2 regions of the Peribacillus sp. NPDC097225 genome follow, and region 2 is predicted to be linked to the other one. Evidence: riboswitches for the same ligand, from Rfam matches in the RefSeq annotation. Region 2 holds a riboswitch; the other holds the start of a gene.
What was found. Region 2 has a riboswitch for lysine ahead of ACIQXH_RS13035 (amino acid permease). Riboswitches for the same ligand answer to the same signal wherever they lie in the genome.
Positions count from the first base shown of each region.

Region 1: it holds a riboswitch for lysine, as region 2 does, so the genes downstream of both, ACIQXH_RS03390 (aspartate kinase) here and ACIQXH_RS13035 (amino acid permease) in region 2, are expected to answer to the same signal.

Region 1 is NZ_JBIWDJ010000001.1:678,514-686,181, reverse strand. It holds gene ACIQXH_RS03420 (fatty acid metabolism transcriptional regulator FadR) at 1-96, shown strand, start outside; gene ACIQXH_RS03415 (enoyl-CoA hydratase) at 208-981, shown strand; gene ACIQXH_RS03410 (electron transfer flavoprotein subunit beta/FixA family protein) at 1,125-1,898, shown strand; gene ACIQXH_RS03405 (electron transfer flavoprotein subunit alpha/FixB family protein) at 1,966-2,943, shown strand; gene trxA (thioredoxin) at 3,151-3,465, shown strand; gene uvrC (excinuclease ABC subunit UvrC) at 3,565-5,337, shown strand; lysine riboswitch at 5,399-5,576, shown strand; gene ACIQXH_RS03390 (aspartate kinase) at 5,665-6,897, shown strand; gene ACIQXH_RS03385 (DUF3899 domain-containing protein) at 7,005-7,355, opposite strand; gene ACIQXH_RS03380 (peptide ABC transporter substrate-binding protein) at 7,653-7,668, shown strand, end outside.
Region 2 is NZ_JBIWDJ010000004.1:35,689-43,356, forward strand. It holds gene ACIQXH_RS13005 (metal ABC transporter permease) at 1-455, opposite strand, end outside; gene ACIQXH_RS13010 (metal ABC transporter ATP-binding protein) at 466-1,218, opposite strand; gene ACIQXH_RS13015 (metal ABC transporter solute-binding protein, Zn/Mn family) at 1,230-2,147, opposite strand; gene ACIQXH_RS13020 (helix-turn-helix transcriptional regulator) at 2,415-2,618, shown strand; gene ACIQXH_RS13025 (hypothetical protein) at 2,618-2,917, shown strand; gene ACIQXH_RS13030 (LacI family DNA-binding transcriptional regulator) at 3,159-4,121, shown strand; lysine riboswitch at 4,352-4,534, shown strand; gene ACIQXH_RS13035 (amino acid permease) at 4,632-6,083, shown strand; gene ACIQXH_RS13040 (glycoside hydrolase family 13 protein) at 6,131-7,668, opposite strand, start outside.

The DNA of each region.
Region 1 (7,668 bases), on a different contig from region 2:
ACAACTTGGGTGATGAATGAACAAAAATATTCACTTGCTGACCTTGCGTCAGATGTTCATCGCCTTCTACTCGGTGGTTGTGGCACGAAACGGTAAAGATAAAATAGAGGATGGCCAGACCCATCCTCTAGCCATTTGGCTACCTGCCTTTTACCGAAGTACATAACGAATTTTCAAAAAAGTTTGACTATGATGGGGGAGATCAATATGGAATACCTTACACTCGCAATCGAAGATCGCGTTGCTATTATATCGATAAACCATGCACCTGCTAACGCTCTTTCTTCCGCTATTGTGGAAGAATTATCACAGGCTTTCGATCAAATCGAAAGCAATGAAGAAGTGCGTGTGGTGTTACTCCATGGTGAGGGAAGGTTCTTCTCTGCTGGAGCGGATATTAAAGAATTCACTAGTGTGGAAAACGGTAAAGCCTTTGTGAAACTAGCCCAAAATGGTCAATCTGTGTTTGAGAGAATCGAATCGTTTCCAAAGCCGGTAATTGCAGCCATTCACGGAGCTGCTCTTGGCGGAGGACTGGAACTGGCCATGGCCTGTCACATTCGGTTAGTAACTGAACGTGCAAAATTAGGTTTGCCTGAGTTGCAACTTGGATTGATTCCTGGATATGCTGGTTCACAGCGCCTACCACGGTATGTTGGAACGGCAAAAGCTGCTGAAATGCTATTTACGAGTGAGCCAATAACGGGTCAACAAGCTGTACAGTGGGGTTTGGCAAACCACGCTTATACTGATGAAGAATTATTGCCTAAAGCTAAGGAAATGGCCGCTAAGATTGTCAAGAAAAGCCCGCTAGCCTTGAAGTCCGCTATCGAACTATTGAATTATTCGAAGGGTGATTCCTACTATAAAGGTGTAGAAAAGGAAACCGTCCTATTCGGAGAAGCCTTTGACAGCACTGATGCAAAAGAGGGAATCGATGCTTTTATAAATAAAAGGGAACCGGTATTTAAAGGAGAATGATCCTTAAGCCATCCTTTTGATTAGTAAATTTATTACTTATATTTAAAAAAAATGCAGGATTTCAAGGAATTTTGAAGAATACCATTATAAGTATGCCTAAAAAACACAATCTTCAAAACTCAAATTATTCGGGAGGTATTATCGTGAACATTTATGTGCTACTGAAAAGAACATTTGATACAGAAGAAAAAATTACGCTTTCTAACGGGAAAATTAATGAGGATGGAGCAGAATTCATCATCAATCCATACGATGAGTATGCCGTAGAAGAAGCCATCCAAGTGCGTGATGCTCAAGGAGGAGAAGTAACGGTTATTTCCGTCGGTTCTGAAGAGGCTGAAAAACAATTGCGTACAGCGCTTGCTATGGGTGCTGACAAAGCTGTTCTAATAAATATCGAAGACGACATAGAAAATGGCGATCAATTCACGACTGCCAAAATTATTGGAGAGTACTTAAAAGATAAAGAAGCTGATCTGATCATTGCAGGTAACGTGGCCATTGATGGTGGATCTGGACAAGTAGGACCGCGTGTAGCAGAAATATTGGATATCCCTTATATCACAACCATTACGAAATTAAGCATTTCAGGTGGAAATGTAAGCGTTATCCGTGATGTAGAAGGGGATTCAGAAACAATCGAAGCCTCACTTCCACTGCTGGTCACGGCGCAGCAAGGTTTGAACGAGCCTCGTTATCCATCTTTACCGGGGATCATGAAAGCGAAGAAGAAACCGCTTGAAGAGTTGGAATTGGATGATTTGGATTTGGAAGAAGACGATGTCGAGGCAAAAACAAAAACGATTGAGATCTTCCTTCCAGCCAAAAAAGAAGCTGGTAAAGTATTGAATGGTGAGATTCCGAACCAAGTTAGCGAACTTGTTCAATTATTACGCAGTGAAGCGAAAGTAATTTAATAGAAGGATTTCTATTGAAAATAAAACACAACAAAAAGATAAAATAGAGCACAGGAGGTTTTTAAAAATGGCTAGAAAGTTTCTTGTATTGGGCGAAGTACGCGATGGTTCTCTTAGAAATGTATCGTTCGAAGCTATCGGAGCGGCTAAACTTGCTGCAGACGGCGGAGAAATCGTAGGTGTTTTAGTTGGTGACAGTGTTCAGTCTTTTGGGAGTGAATTGATTCAGTATGGTGCCGACCGAGTGGTAGTGGTTGAAAACGATCAATTAAAACAATATACATCAGATGGATATGCTCAAAGTTTACTAGCTATTATCGAGCAAGAAAAACCAGAAGGCATTTTCTTCGGTCATACGGCATTAGGGAAAGACTTGGCTCCTAAATTAGCTGGCAAGCTGGAATCAGGTTTGATTTCAGATGTGACGTCCATTGAAGAAGAAGGCGGAAATATCGTCTTCACTCGCCCGATATATTCAGGTAAAGCCTTTGAAAAGAAAATCGTCACAGACGGTATTGTATTCGCGACCATCCGTCCGAATAACATTGAACCTCTATCGAAAGATGAGTCCCGTTCTGGGGATGTATCTACATTAAATGTGGATATTAAAGATTTACGTACAATTATCAAGGATGTAGTAAGAAAGGCAAGTGAAGGGGTCGACCTTTCAGAAGCGAAAGTGGTCATCGCCGGTGGGCGAGGTGTGAAAAGTGAAGATGGTTTCGAACCTTTGAAAGAGCTTGCTGAAGTTCTTGGGGGAGCAGTCGGAGCCTCTCGTGGTGCGTGTGATGCTGATTATTGCGATTACTCTTTACAAATCGGACAAACGGGTAAAGTTGTTACGCCTGACCTTTATATTGCCTGCGGAATTTCCGGAGCCATCCAGCATTTGGCAGGGATGTCCAACTCCAAAATCATCGTAGCCATCAATAAAGATCCTGAAGCCAATATTTTCAATGTGGCCGATTACGGAATCGTCGGGGACTTATTCGAAGTTATCCCATTGTTAACGGAAGAATTCAAAAAGTTAAAGGTGAATGCTTGATTTGTAAGTTGATATAAAAGAAAAGGCGTCTGTCAGGGAATGAACTGGCAAGCGCCTTTTCTTTTTATGACAATCTATTAGGTTCTAGGCAGTATTTTTTCTCTGTTTATGGACATGCTACCATTGAAGCAAAATAATAGCATCTGTTCCTGTTACAATGTTATACTGTCTATAGTTATTTGAGTACATTTTAGGAGGATAAAATATATGGCTATCGTAAATTCAACTGATCAAACATTCACAGCAGATACTAATGAAGGTGTCGTTCTTGTAGACTTTTGGGCTCCATGGTGTGGACCATGTAAAATGATTGCTCCTGTTCTTCACGAGTTAGATGAAGAAATTGGCGACAAAGCAAAAATCGTAAAAGTGGACGTTGATGAAAACCAAGAAACAGCTGGAAAATTCGGCGTTATGAGCATCCCTACTTTAATCGTTCTTAAAGACGGTGAAGTTGTGGATAAAGTGGTTGGATTCCAACCGAAGGAAGCTCTTGCTGAACTTCTTGCTAAACACGCTTAATTTGAATGAAGGAAGAGCTTCAGGTCTACGGACTTGAAGCTTTTTTTTGTATCTTGATATATAATTGATTGTAGAATGGGAGAACAGGAGGCTGAATGCATGAATCAACGGATAAAGAATAAACTTGCCCTTCTCCCTGATCAGCCTGGTTGTTATTTAATGAAGGATCGTCAGGGAACGATCATTTATGTTGGCAAGGCGAAAGTATTGAAAAACCGCGTCCGCTCATATTTCACGGGCTCACATGATGGGAAAACATTCAGGCTCGTAAATGAAATCGAGGATTTCGAGTATATCGTTACCTCCTCCAATATCGAGGCGCTTATTTTAGAACTGAATTTAATAAAAAAACACGATCCAAAATATAACGTCATGTTGAAGGATGACAAGACCTACCCATTCATCAAGTTGACGGCTGAAAAACACCCGCGTTTGATCATCACGAGAAAAGTCAAAAAAGATAAAGGGAAATACTTTGGTCCTTATCCCAATGCTTTTGCGGCCAATGAAACGAAAAAACTTCTGGATCGGATCTATCCATTAAGGAAATGTAATACGCTTCCAGACCGTGTCTGCCTATATTACCACCTTGGCCAGTGCTTGGCCCCTTGCGTTTATGATGTAGAGGAACGGGAATATAAGCAAATCGTCGATGATATTAACCGATTTTTAAATGGCGGTCATACCGAGATAAAGAAAGAACTCACGGAAAAAATGCTTGAAGCCTCTGAAATGCTCGATTTTGAACGGGCGAAGGAATATCGGGATAAAATTGCCCACATCGAGATTACAATGGAAAAACAGAAAATGATGACGACTGATTTCATTGACAGGGACGTATTCGGTTTTGCCTATGATAAAGGGTGGATGTGCGTACAAGTATTTTTTGTGCGACAAGGGAAACTGATTGAAAGAGATGTTTCGCTCTTTCCGGTCTACGATGAACCGGAACAGGAGCTTCTTACGTATCTCGGACAGTTTTATGAAAAGGCCAATCACTTTAAGCCAAAAGAGATATTGTTGCCGGAGTCTGTTGATGCCGAGCTGGCGGAGAGCTTGCTTGGTGTAAAAACGCTTCATCCGAAAAGGGGCGCGAAAAAGGATATGCTGCAATTGGCAAATAAAAACGCCTCCATCGCCCTTCAAGAGAAGTTCTCATTAATTGAACGGGATGAAGAAAGAACGATCAAGGCAGTGGAGAATTTAGGGGATAAGTTAGGCATCTACACTCCACATCGTATCGAGGCTTTTGATAACTCGAATATTCAAGGAAGTGATCCTGTATCTGCTTTGGTCGTTTTCATTGATGGCAAGCCGGAAAAGCGGGAGTATCGAAAGTATAAAATTAAAACGGTGAAAGGGCCTGATGATTACGAATCGATGCGTGAAGTTGTCCGAAGAAGATATTCACGCGTCTTAAAAGATGGCCTTCCACTTCCTGACTTGATCATCATCGATGGAGGGAAAGGACATGTGGAGGCCGTTCGGGACATTTTGGAAAATGAACTCGGTCTCGATATTCCGCTTTCTGGCCTTATTAAGGATGAAAAACACAGGACATCCCAATTGATGATTGGAAACCCGCTCGAACTGATTCCACTTGATTCGCGAAGTCAGGAATTTTACTTGCTACAAAGAATCCAAGATGAAGTGCATCGGTTCGCGATTACCTTCCATCGCCAGCTTCGTGGGAAAAATGCCATTCATTCACTTCTGGATGATATTCCAGGTGTAGGTGAGAAAAGAAGAAAGCAGCTGTTACGGCATTTCGGGTCATTGAAAAAAATGAAAGAGGCCTCAGTCGAACAGATAATCGAAGCGGGAATGCCTAAAAATGTAGCGGATGGAATCTTTAGAAAATTACAAGAATGACCTTGCGAGTGTCTTTTTCCTATGCTATGCTTAAAAGGGATTTTTAAACAAGACAATTTAAAGTGCTGATAGAGGTGCGGAATTCAATAGTAAAAACCTAGAGAAGTATGAGCTTCAATGAAGGGTTTTGAAAGGGAATGACGCCGAAGGAAAACAAGACTCATACCTTGTTTTTCTGGTCTGACCATTTAAAAGATGGCAGATTGTCAGGGTTGATACCTTGGAGAGCTATCTCACTGTGATTACTGAACGGATACGTAACCACAGCAATGAGATATTCTCATTGCTTTTTTTATTGCCTAAAAAAGATAGAGAGGGTGCATGAGAATGGCACTGATTGTACAAAAATTTGGCGGTACTTCTGTAGGGAGTGTCGAGAAAATCAAACATGTCGCTAATCGTGTAATCGAGGAAGCTGAAAAAGGTAATGACGTCGTTGTCGTTGTTTCGGCAATGGGGAAGACAACGGATGAATTGGTTTCCATGGCAAGAGATATTTCCGCATCCCCTAGTAAGAGGGAAATGGATATGTTATTGACGACCGGGGAACAAGTTACGATTGCCTTGTTAACGATGGCATTGGTGGAAAAGGGGCATGAAGCCGTATCCTTTACGGGCTGGCAGGCTGGGATGCAGACAGAGTCCGTTCACGGAAATGCGCGAATTTTAAATATCGATGCTTCCAGAATTCAAGCGCAGTTACAAGCAAAAAAGATCGTCATCGTTGCCGGTTTTCAAGGAATGGATGAACATGGGGAAATCACGACATTGGGTCGGGGCGGTTCCGATACAACGGCGGTTGCCATAGCCGCAGCACTACACGCAAACCGATGCGATATTTATACCGATGTAACCGGTGTTTTCACAACAGATCCACGCTACATAAAAAACGCCAGGAAATTAACATCCGTATCTTATGACGAAATGTTGGAGCTGGCCCATTTAGGGGCTGGGGTCCTGCACCCACGGGCCGTTGAATATGCAAAAAACTATCAAATCTCGCTTGAAGTCCGTTCAAGCTTAGAAAAAGAATCTGGGACCATCATTGAGGAGGAAGCGAATATGGAAGAGAATTTAATTGTACGGGGTATTGCTTTTGAGGATAGCATCACAAGAGTTACAGTGAACGGCTTGCCTCGGTCACTTGGTGTATTATCCACGATTTTCACGACACTGGCGAAAAATCACATAAATGTAGATATCATCATCCAGAGCATGACATCAGAAGATACGACCAATCTCTCTTTCTCTATTAAAAGCGAAGATACAAAAGCAGCTTTAATGGTTCTTGAAAACAATAAAAGCCAGTTGGAATTTGATGGTATAGAAACGGAAGGCGAGTTGGCTAAAGTCTCTATCGTCGGTTCAGGAATGGTTTCCAATCCCGGAGTGGCCGCAGAGATGTTTGAAGTCATGGCGAATACAGGGATCCAAGTGAAAATGGTCAGCACTTCGGAAATCAAAGTTTCTACCGTCGTAAACGAAAAGGAAATGGTCAAAGCGGTCGAAGCGCTTCACGAGGCGTTCAAACTGGGACAGCACGCCAAAGTCCTTGCCTGATTGATTAAAACTGATGAAAAGATGTACCTAATGCTTTTATAAAGAAAAAGGGCACCTAAAAAAAGGTTGCCCTTTTTCGGTGCCCGGACTCTATGGAAAGATTAAGATTAAAGATAATAGACGGCTAGAGAGAGTAGCATGATGCAAAATAGGATAAGACCTACGACAAGGGTGAAGGAAGAGGAAAGGGAGATGATATCGGAAAGTTTAGGGATGTCTTCTTTTTCCTCCCCTACATGCTGATTTTGTATTTGGAATACTCTCCGGAAACTATAAAAGACTACGTCGAAAAATCCTCGTTGGACGACGAAAGTAACCAATGCTAGAAGAATCAGTCCTCCACTGATGTAAAAGGTCATATTAATAAAATTCAATAGAGAGAGAGCTTGATGGAATATAAGGGATAACAAAATGGATAGCACGATACCAAATCCCGTACCTATAAGTATTTTTTTCATTCTTTTTACCTCGATTTTCTTTTTATAAGTATATCAAAAACACTAAATAAACAAAAATGATTTTTTGAAATAGTTTGAAAAAACGATAGGGGAAAACATAATAGTATTCTAAAAAATCCGATAAAACGCCGTAAGCAGCACTTTAAAGCCTTAAAGTAGTAAAAACCTAGGTTTTCCTTGGTTTTTGACCATTTTTAATTTTTTAGAAATAATTTATTATTCTAACTTATATACAAAATCAAAAAAATCAGTATAATGAAAATATGATTTTAAAATATAGAAAGAAGGTCAAAGTAGATGAAAAAATCTAAAT
Region 2 (7,668 bases):
ATAAAGGAAACGGTCATCATCATATACACATCCGACATCACCATCGATGCCGTTTGCCCGAACAGAAAAGTGTCCAGTCCGCTTTGGTTTCCATATTCACTCTGCTGGATTTGGGTTAGCAATACGATTCCCAATCCAAAGAATGAAGTCAATACGATGCCTAGTGCCGCATCCTGTTTGATTTTACTGTACCTCGTTAGTATGCTAATCAGAAAAACCGCCACTAAACCTGCGACGGCCGCTCCAATCAGAAAGAAGGAGGTCGACTTCACCCCTGTTACTATGAAAGCGACGCAAATCCCAGGCAAGGCCGCATGTGCGAGCGTGTCACCCAATAGGGATTGTTTTCTCAAGTAAGCAAAACTTCCGATGACTCCACTGCTTAAGCCAAGGAACATGGTGCCTAGCAATATCCATCTTGTGTTGGGGTCCGCAAGTATATCCAGAACGTTCATCGTGTACACCTCATTTCAATAGCAAGCCTGACTCAGCATCGGATAATATCGCTAACCGTCCTCCATATGTCTCCTGCAAAAACTCAGGAATGAAGACCTCTTCTGTCGGACCAATCTTCATCACCTTTTTATTCAGCAACATCGTCCAATCGAAATATTCCTTCACAGTCGACAAATCATGATGCACTACAAGAACTGTCTTCCCTTTTTCTTTCAGCTCCATCAATAGCTGGATGATTGCCTTTTCCGTTGCGGCATCAACGCCCACAAATGGTTCATCCATGAAATAGATGTCCGCTTCCTGCGCCAACGCCCGTGCCAGGAAAATCCGTTGCTGCTGCCCGCCGGAAAGCTGACTAATCTGACGGTCAGCATACTCAACCATCCCTACTTTTTCCAGACATTCCATCGCCTTCATTCGTTCAGCCTTCCCGGGACGCTTCAACCAGCCCAGGTGCCCGTACCTGCCCATCATCACGACATCGAGTGCATTTGTCGGGAAATCCCAGTCCACCGATTCTCGCTGTGGTACATAACCGATACTCTTCCTCATGGATTTATAAGAAGCACCATGGATCGTGACTTTCCCGGCTAGTCTTGGAACCAATTCAAGAATCCCCTTGATCAAGGTGGATTTCCCCGCCCCATTCGGACCGATGATACCAATCAGATTCCCTTCCGGAACCTCGAATGTAACATCTTCGACCACCGGCTTTTTATGATAAGCTATCGTCAGATTCTCGACTTTCAACGCATAATTCATCCCATTTCCTCCTATTTTAATGCCTTCACGATCGTATCGGTATTATGCCGGACCATTCCGATATAGGTTCCTTCTTCCGTGCCTTTTTCCCCCATTGCATCCGAGAACAGCTCGCCGCCTATTTCCACGCTATGGCCTTGCTTTTCAGCTCCCTGAATGACCGCTTCGATAGCCTTTTTCGGTACGCTTGATTCCACGAAAATGGCTTTGATTTCATTTTCCACAAGATATTCACGCATATCCGTTACATCCTTCGAACCATATTCCGATAGAGTATTCATCCCCTGAAGCCCTCTCACTTCCAATCCATATGATTTGCCGTAATACCCAAAAGCATCATGTGCCGTGACGAGGACCCGCTGATTCTCCGGAATCTTATTTATCTCCTCATGGACATATTCATCAAGTTCCTTCAACTGGATAACATAGGCTTCATAATTTTCTAGATAACTAGCTTCATGGTCCGGGTCATTTGCAATCAGCTCTTCCTTCACGGCTTCCGCTGCCACCATCCAAAGCTTTACATCAAACCAGACATGCGGGTCATGTTCCGTTTCACTGACCTTATGAAGCTGATCCCCCGTAAAGTCTTTCGTCACCGCAATCGTCGGTTTCTCCTTACTCATCATTTCAAAGATATCCGTCATTTTCCCTTCAAGGTGCACACCGTTATAAAAAATCATGTCAGCTGAATCAAGTGTTTTCACGTCCCCCTGCGTTGCCTTATATAGGTGGGGGTCGACTCCCGGCCCCATTAAACTTGTGACCTTCACATGTTCACCGCCGATATTCTCGACCAAGTCCCCAATCATCCCCGTCGTAGCTACTACATTCAGCTTTCCTTGAACGTGATTCGATGGTTCATTGCTACATCCTGATATCATGACCACTGCCATAAGCAAGCTTCCAACCCATTTCAAAAACTTCATGTATTCCCCTCCATTTTATAGCCCTATATAAAAAAGTTTACCAAGGGCAAGATTTAGGCCAAAAAAAATCCGTTATATTTTGTCCTACGCGCTAGAATGTTTCCTCTATACAACTTATTTTATACTATACACAATTATTCGTAAAAAGTGCAAATTTTTAAATGTTGGACTGAAGAAATTTAATGCAGGAAAATATATACAAAACAACTTTTGTAAAGTATACTTTACGTACAGTGAGCTTTACATTAAAGAAAGGAGCCTGAGGGGTTGAAAAACAAATTACGGGATATGCGCAAGTCTCATCAACTTACACAAGAAAAGCTATCCGAACTAACGGGCGTATCCCGGCAGACGATTATTTCTATAGAATCCGGAAGATTCGATCCATCCATCAAGCTTGCTTACAAACTGGCAAAAGTGTTCGATTTGACCATTGAGGATATATTTCTATTTGAGGAGGAGGAAATGTAATGGATTTTAACTGGTGGGCTTTTTTAGGAAGTACCCTTGGCATCATCGGAGGGCTGGCTGGATTAAGGGGAGGTCGCCGTGCCGCTGCCAAGCGACGGGGATTGGATGAACGATTTGACCTCATCCGAACTAAAGCACGGGCAACCAGCTGGTTTTTCACCCTTTTTGGGATCTATATCTTTTTCTTCTTATTATTTTTTGGCGTAAAACTCTCTGTTGCCCCTGTTCTAGGTATTCTCTTACTTCTTCATCTCGGGTCATGGGCGATTTCCGTTTTTTATTATGAAGCAAAGCTTTAAATCATTTTTGTGATTTTACTGCTAGATAAGCTAACCCCAACTCAATCCCGCAAAGCACGATCAAACAAAGCAAAGTCGTTAACATCTTCATCCCTCCTTCAAGACTTTTATTAATCTTAAAGGATGAAACCCATACCAGAACAAGTCCCAGCATGAAGGGATTTCCCCGTTATGCCTTCGTTCTCTTGCTCTGAAATGGGTTTCATAGGGTAGACTGTAAAAAACGAAAAATGGTGATCTAATGACGAACATAAAAAAAATCGCTGAATATGCAGGTGTATCGATTACGACCGTATCTCGCGTGATGAATAACCATCCTTATGTAAGTGAGGAAAAGAGAAAGAGTGTACTAAAGACCATCGAGCAATTGAACTATACGAGAAATATCAACGCCATCCATCTTACGAAAGGCAAGACTCATCTGATTGGCGTCATCATTCCATACACCAATCACCCCTATTACGGAGCAATCATCCAGGGAATTAATAAACAAGCAAATGTCCTTGGTTACCATATTGTCATCTTCCAAACACAATATGAAAGAGAGAAAGAAATCCAAGCACTGAAAATGTTACAAATGAAGCAACTCGATGGCATCATCGTCTGTTCTAGAATCTCAGAAATGAAAGTGCTCTTGGAGTATCATGTCTACGGTCCGATTATCTTATGTGAAGATACATCGCAGTCAGAATTTTCTTCGATCAGCATCGACCATTATGCCGCCTTTTCCTCAGCCCTCGACTACTTGGTAAACAAGGGATATAAGAAAATAGGCTACAGCCTTGGGCGAAAAAAGAGCAGGAATAGTTCACTTCGGATAAAGGCGTTTGAAGATAGCATGAAAAAACATCATTTTATAAGTAAAGAGGAATGGCTGTTTGAAGGCAGTTATTATATCAAAGACGGAGAAAGGGCCTTTCAAGAATGGGTCGCCATGCAGGATAAGCCGGAGGCCATCATTATAACGAACGATGATACGGCAGCTGGCTTCATCATTTCCGCTCAAAAAGCGGGAGTGAAGATACCTGAAGACGTCGCCATCCTTGGTTTCAATAACGATAGTATTAGCGAAATGCTGGACATCTCGACTATATCCCTACCCTTGGATTCGATTGGGAGAATGGCTGTTGACCTTTTTGAAGATCCTGCCACGATCAAACATGTAAAGCTAGGTTTCAGCCTTATAACGCGAAAAAGTGTCTAATAATCAGAATTATTTGATTTTATTATTCACCTATATTATCCAGTTGAGCGCGAAATGGTTTGATTCATGTCTAATTAGGGAAAAAGATACTTGAAAAATAAACATTGCGCTCTCTAGAGGAATATTTTATAATTTTAATATAGCAAATTTCACTCGGTGACTCACAAACTGTATGTCACCATTTAAAATTCGCGTTATTAACAGTACGAATTGAATACTTCCTCATTTACCGATGAGTTAGAGGCTGCGGCTTATAAAAGTAACACGGACGAGATTCAGGAAAGTTGACGACTCCGTTTGAAAGGATAAGTTGCCGAAGTGTAGAAATATTCCTTGTATTTCTAGGCTGGCGATGTTTTCGAACAGGAACATCACTGTCACGTTTTCATAAAACGTGGGGAGCTATCTTCGGAAGGATTAAACGGGTATCTATATACAGCCGTCGATCTTTTTCGACTGCTGTTTTTTTTATATTCCGTCCCCTTCCCATAAAAAGGAGTGTAACATCAATTGAAAAATCAACAACAAAATTCAAATCCTACTGAACTGAAAAGGAGTCTGAAAGCTAGGCACCTTATGATGATATCTCTAGGTGGAACAATCGGCACCGGACTATTTTTAGCGAGTGGTGGTGCCATTCATACGGCTGGCCCCGGTGGTGCATTAGTTGCTTATGCGGTAATTGGCGCCATGGTTTTTTATTTAATGACAAGCCTTGCCGAGATGGCTGCTTATATGCCAGTTGCCGGTTCGTTCCGCGTTTATGCATCCAAATTCGTCGATCCCTCTTTCGGTTTTGCGATTGGGTGGAATTATTGGTATAACTGGGCCATCACGATAGCAGCTGAATTGGCGGCCGTTGTCCTGATCATGAAATTTTGGTTCCCGGATACTCCATCATTCATTTGGAGTGCCGTTGCATTACTCATCATGTTCTTAATTAACTATATGTCCGTTAAGGGCTTTGGCGAAGCCGAATATTGGTTTGCAATGATTAAAATCGTGACCGTCATTATCTTCTTAATTACTGGTTTTTTAATCATTTTTGGCATCATGGGCGGAAATGATCCGATTGGTTTTTCTAATTTCACCATGGGTGATGGGCCATTTAATGGAGGCTTCTTTACCATTCTAGGAGTCTTCATGGCAGCTGGCTTCTCCTTCCAAGGAACGGAATTGCTTGGAGTAACCGCTGGAGAAAGTGAAGATCCTGAGAAAAACATCCCTAGGGCGATCAAATCCGTTTTTTGGCGCATTATCTTATTCTATATCCTAGCAATCTTTGTCATAGGAATGATCATTCCTTTCACGGATGCACGTTTACTAAGTGAAGATGTTGCCGTCAGTCCATTTACGCTTGTTTTTGAACGCGCAGGCCTTGCCTTTGCCGCTGCTGTCATGAACGCAGTCATTTTAACATCCGTACTTTCAGCTGGTAACTCTGGCATGTATGCCTCAACCCGTATGCTATGGGATTTAGCACGTGACGGAAAAGCACCGAAGTTCCTTGGCAAGCTTGATAAAAGAGGCGTACCTGTAAATGCTCTTATCGTGACTTCTTTAGTCGGATGTCTTGCTTTCTTGGCTTCCTTCTTCGGGGATGGAGTCGTGTATATTTGGTTACTGAACGCTTCCGGCATGGCTGGTTTCGTCACATGGGTCGGGATTGCCCTTGCCCACTATCGATTCCGAAAAGCTTATATCGCTCAAGGTCTGGATTTAAATGACCTCCCATACCGTTCAAGAACCTTTCCGTTCGGTCCGGTTTTTGCGCTTGTCCTTTGCCTCTTCATCATCCTTGGACAAGGCTATCAAGCTTTCAGCACAGACGGAATTGATTGGAACTCCATGTTTGTTTCCTACATTGGTCTTCTTTTGTTCTTCGTTCTCTGGCTCGGATATAAAATTAAACATAAATCCAAAATCATTCCCCTTGAGGAATGTGATCTAAAAGTGAAATAAAAAAAAGGACCTGAATCTCTCTTCAACAGAGAAGTTCAGGTCTTTTCTTATTTCAAAAGGTAGACACGGCATTCATATGGACGCAACGGTTCACTGGAGACCGTGTCGCTTTCCTCCTGCTCATAATTGCCGATCAACAGGGTAGCCTTTAATGAATGTAACGCCGTCGGTATCGTCAAAGTCGCTTCTTGTCCCTTAAAGTTGCATAGCACAAGCACCTTTTCCTCACCTAGCGTCCTCGTATAGGCAAAAATCTGTTCATCATCCGGACAAAGTAAATCAAAACGACCATATACGATAATGTCATGTTGTTTACGTAATTGAATGAGCTTTTTATAAAAATGAAAAATGGATTGATGATCATTATAGGCCTTCTCTGCATTGATTTCCGGGTAGTTGGCATTCACGCCGATCCATGGAGTTCCTGTCGTGAATCCCGCATTCCGTCCATCATTCCACTGCATGGGTGTTCGCGCATTATCTCGACTACGTGCATGAATGGCAGCCATCATCTTTTCTTTTGACCATCCATACGTATTCACTAATTCTTCATAGGAATTCATCGTTTCTATGTCACGATACTCTTCTATGCTTTCAAAAGCGATATTGGTCATTCCCAGCTCTTCCCCCTGGTAGATATAGGGTGTCCCCTTTAACATATGAAGACAAGCAGCAAGCATCTTCGCACTTTCCACCCGATACTCCCCATCATCTCCGAATCTTGATACAACTCTTGGCTGGTCATGGTTATTCCAGTACAAACTGTTCCAACCTACCTCTTCCAACCCATATTGCCATTTTGAGAGAATCCCTTTTAAATCGCTCAGATCCCATTTTTCATTATTCCATTTTCCTTCCGGTCCTCCCCCTATATCCATATGTTCAAATTGGAAGACCATATGTAATTCCCCACGATCCTCCCCTGTGTAGAGTACCGCGTCATCTGGTGAAACACCGGGCATTTCTCCAACTGTCATCACATCATAATCAGAAAGGACGCGTTGATTGACTTCCTGCAAGAACTCATGAATTCTGGGTCCATTCAGGAAATAGGGACTTCCATCGCCGTGCTGTTTTCCATCCAAAATGTTTCCATCCATGTATCGCTGGTCCTTCGATAGAAAGTTAATGACATCCATCCGGAATCCGTCAACCCCTTTATCCAGCCACCACTTCATCATGCTATAGATTTCCTCACGAAGTTGAGGGTTCTCCCAATTCAAATCGGGCTGCTTTTGGCTAAATAAGTGTAGATAATATTCATCCGTTCCCTCATCATATTTCCATGCTGAACCTTTGAAGACAGACTCCCAATTATTCGGTTCCTTTCCATCCTTACCAGGTCTCCAAATATAGTAATCTCGCTTCGGGTCATCCACGGAGGAACGAGAAGCCAGGAACCATGGGTGTTCATCTGACGTATGATTCACTACGAGATCCATCATGATTTTCATTCCCCGTTCATGGACCGCACTTAAAAGCCGATTAAAATCATCCATCGTCCCGAATTCCGTCATGATTGACTGATAATCACTAATATCATACCCGTTATCATCATTCGGTGATTTGTATACGGGAGAAAGCC